Regions from separate parts of the Paenibacillus sp. Negev47 genome, predicted to be linked through region 2. Evidence: a T-box and tRNA genes for the amino acid it is inferred to sense, from the RefSeq annotation. Region 2 holds a T-box; the other holds one or more tRNA genes.
What was found. A T-box is a leader RNA that pairs with one kind of tRNA and senses whether it is charged. The one in region 2 lies ahead of trpS (tryptophan--tRNA ligase), so its partner is inferred to be a tRNA-Trp.
Positions count from the first base shown of each region.

Region 1: it encodes a tRNA-Trp, which carries the amino acid that the T-box ahead of trpS (tryptophan--tRNA ligase) is inferred to sense. The anticodon was not compared.

Region 1 is NZ_JBZFQG010000001.1:66,385-69,776, reverse strand. Features, by position in the region: gene AC4G47_RS30930 (HU family DNA-binding protein) at 1-237, shown strand, start outside; gene AC4G47_RS30925 (PhoH family protein) at 324-1,505, shown strand; tRNA gene AC4G47_RS30920 (tRNA-Trp) at 1,667-1,741, shown strand; gene AC4G47_RS30915 (hypothetical protein) at 1,845-2,474, shown strand; tRNA gene AC4G47_RS30910 (tRNA-His) at 2,827-2,899, shown strand; tRNA gene AC4G47_RS30905 (tRNA-Gln) at 2,906-2,977, shown strand; tRNA gene AC4G47_RS30900 (tRNA-Cys) at 3,119-3,189, shown strand; tRNA gene AC4G47_RS30895 (tRNA-Thr) at 3,194-3,264, shown strand; tRNA gene AC4G47_RS30890 (tRNA-Ile) at 3,271-3,344, shown strand; gene AC4G47_RS30885 (hypothetical protein) at 3,377-3,392, shown strand, end outside.
Region 2 is NZ_CM177754.1:5,873,393-5,876,784, forward strand. Features, by position in the region: gene AC4G47_RS26415 (DMT family transporter) at 1-598, shown strand, start outside; T-box leader at 626-940, shown strand; gene trpS (tryptophan--tRNA ligase) at 1,278-2,273, shown strand; gene AC4G47_RS26425 (GerAB/ArcD/ProY family transporter) at 2,347-3,392, shown strand, end outside.

The DNA.
Region 1 (3,392 bases), on a different replicon from region 2:
AAAGGTGGCACACAGAAAGATGCACGTGAAGCAGTAGATGCAGTACTGGAAGCAATCAAACAAGCATTGGTAGCAGGAAATGACGTAGCACTGGTAGGCCACGGAACATATGAACGCCGTGATCGCGCAGCTCGTACAGGACGTAATCCACAAACAGGTGATGCTCTGGAAATCCCAGCTACTACAACTGTAGGTTTCAAAGTGTCTGACAAACTTAAAGATGTTGTAAAAGCCTAAGATAACTTAATTAGCGGCAGGGGAAACCTTGTCGCTTTTTTGCTATATCTTCACCTATTAAAAATTACAGAGAGAATGGTGATACATTGAAATATGTAGTTGATACTAATGTTCTATTAGATAGTTTAGATACACTCAATGATGTTGACGTGGTTATTTTGTCTCACGTACTAAGAGAGCTAGATAAACATAAAGCAAATCGTGAAAAAACAGAGTTAGCATTTCAGGCTCGTAGAGCAACAAGATTCATTAAGGAAAACAGAGATAGATTCACTTTTGACTTGAAGGATTACAAATGGATAGATGAAGATGAAAAAGAGTCTACTTATGTAGATAATATGATTATTCAGGCTTGTATTGAAAATGGTTATGGCATTATCACTGGAGATTACAATCTGGAGCTTAAAGCAGAAGGTTACAACATCCCAGTTATTGCAGATGACAGTAAAAAATCAGGACTGAATGAGTATACTGGTATTAAAGAAGTAGAAGTATTTAGCGATGAAGAGCTTGCTGAAGTATATGAAGATCAAACAAATAAGTATGGACTATTAGAGAATCAGTACTTAATTGTTACTTTCGGTGAAGATGTATATTGTTGCCGCTACCATGAAGGAATGTTGATTGACATTGATTTACCTCCTAAGCGTGTTGTTACAGCTCAAAATGCTCATCAAGCTTGTGCCTTAGACTTGTTGTGGAATAAGAACATTCCTATTAAGATCATTGCAGGAACATATGGATCAGGTAAGACATTCTTAAGCGCTAAAGTAGCACTTGAATTTGTTAAAGGCAACAACAGCCGCAAGCATCACAGTAAGTTAATGATTGTTCGTAACCCTATTGGTTCTGGTGAAGCAATTGGTTTTCTGAAAGGGACAAAAGAAGATAAGACACAAGATTTCTATAAACCAATCATTCAACATTTGAACGGTGGAGAGTTTGAAGCTCAACAAATGGAGACAACAGGCCAGTTGGTTAAAGAGATACCTTATTATATGAAAGGACTTTCTATTAATGATACATTCATCTTGGTTGATGAAGCTGAGGATTTAAGCCTGAAGCTGATCAAGCTGATTGGAACGAGACTTGGAGACAACTCCTGTGTGGTATTCAGTGGAGACTTTAATCAAGCAGAAGACAAGTACCTTCATAATAATGGATTGTACATTGCTATAGAGAAGTTAAAAGGCCATCCACTAGTCGGAATTGTAAGCTTGCAAGAGGATATTCGTTCAGATGCTTCGAAAGTATTTGCGGAATTGTGATTGATTTGACAGACGTTAAATAAAATGATATAATGATTTTACTGTCGAGGGATTGATGCTTGATTGTATGAGATTAGTCCCTCAAATCTCAAACTATGAATTTCATAGAGATTTGACAGGTGTAAAGTAAAATGATATAATAATAAACAGTTAAGAGATGTGCAGGGCTGGTGTAAAGATTAGCATGATGGCTTCCAAACCCATTGGTCAGGGTTCGATTCCTTGGCCCTGTGCCAATAAAAATGTGCTACAAGTGAATAATATAATGGACACAAGCTATTGTATTATTCACTTGTAATATATTTAAATAATGAATGAGAAAAAGGGGATAAAACAATAATGGAAATGTCGATTACACGTGCATTAAATGAGTTGAAATTGCTGGATTCACGAATTACGAGAGCTATTCAACAAGCTAAGTTCATTGCAGTTCAAACAGGTAACAACAAAATTAATGGACATCAGACTGTAGAGGATTTTAATGTTCAAGCACTTTCAGCTTATCAATCAATTGTTCAGTTGATCAAGCGTAGAGATTTCATCAAAGCAGCTATTGTTAAATCCAATGCTGAAACACCTGTTAAAATTGCAGGGAAAGAAATGACTGTTGCAGGAGCGATTGAGCGTAAGACTTCAATTACTTATCAGAACTCACTTTTACAAGTGTTCCGTAGTGGATACAACACAGCTACTAGCAAGGTAGTTTATGATAACGAATCAGTAAAAGAACGTTTGGATAAGCATATTGAAACAATGCTAGGCAAAGAGTCGAAGGGTAAAGAAGATCAAGTAGAAAATTTGTCGAAATCTTTTAATGATCTCAATCAGTCCAAATTGATTGATCCATTGAACCTTTCTGAAAAAATCAAAACGTTGACTGAAGAGATCGAAGATTTCATGAACGAAGTTGACTTTGTGTTGTCCGAATCTAATGTTAAGACAACTATTGAAGTGCCTGAACAGGTGTAAAGTAAAATGAATATAACTTCTGCTTTATCGAAAACTGGTTAACTCTCACACCCACTTAGATAAGGGTTATTATCTAATCAGATACTTCATAGCGATGAGGAAAAAGAAAATACCAAGAAGGTATTCTAAATTTATGAGCCAATTATGGGCAAAAGTGGTTAAAGCTCAAGGACTCAAGACTCAAGCGGTCAAGACTGAAGAATCAAAGCTCTTTATTGTCAAAATTTAAGAGTGAGAAGTTCAGGGCTTATATGTAAGCCCGTTCGATAAAATCCATGATTTAGTTTCATAGGAACTTGTAGATTGTCCTATCGGTTTGTACATGGCTGGTAAGGCAGGAGTGATTGTTATGGTGACCATGGCCTAGTTGGTTAAGGTGCTTGATTGTGAATCAAGATACGTCAGTTCGAGTCTGACTGGTCACATTTTATGGTGTAGTAGTTTAGTGGTAAAACACCTACCGTTGGTGGTAGGAGTCAGAGGTTCAAATCCTTTCTACGCCGAACTTATTGAGCTATACGCTCCGCACGATTGAGTGCAGATTCATACCGTAATTTGTGGATGCATACACACATTCAAAGCTTTGATGGTTGAAGTTGATAGGGTTAGGTATTCCCGTAAGAAAAAATGCAAAACCATCCTATGCGCGATAAGACAAACGGTGCGTTACCTGTCTGCAAATCAGGAGAACGGGGTTCAATTCCCTGATCGCGCTTTACGCCGAATTAGTTTAGTGGTAGAACAGTTGCCTTGTAAGCAACTTACGTGGGTTCGATTCCTGCATTCGGCATTCTAAGCTCCTTTAACTCAGTTGGTTAGAGTTGTAGTCTTATATGCTATCGGTCGCTGGTTCGAGTCCAGCAAGGAGTATATCTTAATTACTAATGGAAGTTGGTGAGAACATGTTAAAGCATGGAA
Region 2 (3,392 bases):
TCTCGCTTCGATCTTCTTGAAAGAACGCACATCCACCATGCAGAAGATGTTCCTGCTTCTGTCTGTCGCTGGGGTGGTCTTTATTTTCATGATGCAAGGAAGCGGCGTATCTGTAAGCAACCTGAAGGGCATTGCATTATTGCTGCTATCCACGGTCTGCTTTGCCGGTTATGGTGTGCTTGCGAGACCACTGACCCAGAAGTATAAACCGATGGAATTAACATGGGTCACACTGATGGTTGGCTCTATTGTGTTTAACGCTGCTTCCCTGATCCGACATGCTGCCAGCGGCTCCATGATGGACTATATCCAACCACTTGGAGACGTATCCTATCTCGGTGCACTCGCTTACCTCGCGATCCTCTCCACCATGATCTCCACCCTTCTCGCGAGCTATGCCCTAACCCATCTGGAGGCATCCCAGATGAGCGTATTCAGCAATCTGTCCACACTCATCTCCATCGTAGGCGGAGCTTGGATACTGCATGAGCCGGTTGGTGGCTACCACTATATCGGGGCATTGCTAATCATCGCTGGTGTACTCGGCACCAATATGAGCGGCCGGAAACATAGGCTGGTCAGTGGGATCAAAGCGTGATATAATTCTGGAAATTGTAAATTATTGTTATTCGCGATGATGAAGAGAAGTACACATGTCAGGGTGTCACAGAGAGCCGGCGGTTGGTGGAAGCCGGTGCATCGGATGTGTGGAAATGGGCTTCGGAGTTCCGAGTTGAACAGAGTCTGTATCCTGTACCAGGAAAACAAACTTTCAGTAGGCGAGGCGGCATGTCCAGCCGTTATCCATGGACAGGATATCGATAGGCAAAGGCGCTCGTAAACGCGCTTCTGGTAGATGCCTTAATCCGTATCCCTCAAGTGGGCCGCAACAGAGCGGCCAATGAAGGTGGCACCGCGAGGCATAAGCTTCGTCCTTTATTCTGTTCCCTGCCGGGAACGGGATAAAGGACGAAGCTTTTTTTATTCCAATACCTATATAAGTTAACCAAACATTTACACGAGAACGTAGAGGGCAGAAATAACCTGAAGAAGCGGAGCGTTCGCCTTTATCCCCAGATTTTCACCTTTGTAAAATTGAATCAAAAAATCGGGGGATAACAGCGATCGGAAGGTTGTTCTGTCATCGGAGTGGCAAGTGTAAATAGCCTTTAGTTCAACTTATAAAGATTCAGGCTGAAAGGAGGTGATGGTCGTGGAAGATGGCTGGTGGCGACAGCTCAACGTTGACAAATCACACAACCAAAGGAGAATAAACCATGAACAAAAACAACGATATTATTTTGACAGGGGATCGGACTACCGGACAGCTTCATCTCGGCCATTACGTAGGCAGTCTGCGCAGTCGGGTGCAATTGCAGGAAGAGTACAAAACGTATATTTTACTGGCAGATGTTCAGGCTCTCACCACCCATTATGATCAACCTGGGTTGATTGCGGATAGTGTACATCAAGTCACGTTGGATTACCTGGCCGTAGGCATTAATCCGAACAAGGCTACCCTGTTCATTCAATCCATGATTCCGGAAATTGCGGAATTAACCGTGATCTTCTCAATGTTTGTTACCGTCAATACACTTCGACATAATCCTACCATCAAGAGCGAAGCGCGTGATCGTGGATATACGGATCTATACTACGGATTTCTGGGGTATCCGGTCAGTCAGGCTGCAGATATTGCATTCTGCAAAGCAACCCTTGTTCCGGCAGGAGAAGATCAGATTCCTCATATTGAGACAGCTCGGAAGTTGGTCCGTCGATTCAACGAGCTATACGCTCCCATTCTGCCTGAACCCCGCATTCTGACCGGAGAGCGGCTTGGTGGGCTGGATGGCGTCGGTAAAATGAGCAAAAGCATGGGTAATGCGATCTCATTAAATGCAAGTCCAGCAGATGTAAAAGCCAAATTGACCAAGGCCAAAACGGATCCTGCCCGCATCCATCGTTCTGACCCAGGACATCCGGATATCTGCCCTGTTTTCGCCTATCATCAGCTTTTCCGCAAGGAGAACGCAGACGAAATACATGCCTGTTGCAGCCTAGGGAAGATTGGATGTAAAGATTGTAAACAGATGGCAGGTGAAGCCATCAATGATCTGCTTGCTCCTTTTCGTGAACGACGGAATTATTATGAACAGCGAAATGATCAAGTGAAAGAGATTCTTATCGAAGGGACCCGAAAAGCCAGGAATGCTGCCCGGGAAACGATGCTGGAGGTACGAGAAGCCATGGGCATTCAGTATTTTAAGCTTTAAGTGTCTGTATGAAGGGCTTCAATCACGTTAACACTGCTGAGGACAGTCTATTGGGAAAAGGGGACTCCTCAGCATGAAACGTACACAGCCATCTTTTTTGCAAGCCATGATGTTAATCATGCTATCCGTTGGTCTAATCTGCCACGTTCTGATTATTCCTGCCCTCTTGTCTGCGGCTAAAAGGGATTCCTGGATCTCTGTTCTTTTGTCTACAGGACCCTACCTTGTATTTGCGCTCATGCTTGCCTATGTTTCTCGTTTTCTCCAGCACCAAACGCTGCATGATTGGCTGACTTCCCATCTGGGTAAGCCTCTTGGCTTGCTATTACGGATTGGAAACAGCCTCTTTTTTCTGTCCATCATCTATTTCACTTTACACGATACCACCACCTGGGCAAAAACCAGTTACCTGACGGAAACACCTGTATTGGTTACAAGCATTGCCCTGATGTCTCTCTGTGCCTATGCGGCTTATAAAGGGATACGTTCTCTAGCATTTACAGCAGGATTAATCCTGCCACTTGTGGTGGTGCTTGGCTTCTATGTCGCAATCGTGAATACCCAATACAAGGATTACAGCCGTCTCCTCCCTGTGCTTGAACATGGATGGCATTCCGTTCTTCATGGCATGGTATACAGTCTATCGGGCATGTTTGAACTATTGTTCCTCTGGTACATACAGCCTCACCTGACCAAACGTATACGTGTATGGCAGTACCTGATGCTCGCACTCATTATTGTCGGACTGACCGTCGGCCCACTCATTGGTGCAATTGTGGAATTCAATCCTTATGAGGCTGCCAAAATGCGATATCCCGCTTTTGAAGAATGGCGAATTGCTTCTTTGGGAAAATACATCGCTCAGACCGACTTTTTTTCCATCTATCAATGGCTCGCTGGATCTTTCACTCGAATTAGTCTTGCGATGTATATTGTGGTAGAAATATGGAATATTAAGAGCGCCACCCGAAAGCTCATCAGCTGTATCTCATTAGGTGTCTTATTTATTGTCACCATGTTATACCGTCTGGATGATTTAACATTTGAGAACCTGCTTGTCCATTACATATTCCCATTCAATCTCTTGTATCTGAGCGGACTGGCGGTTATTGCAACGAT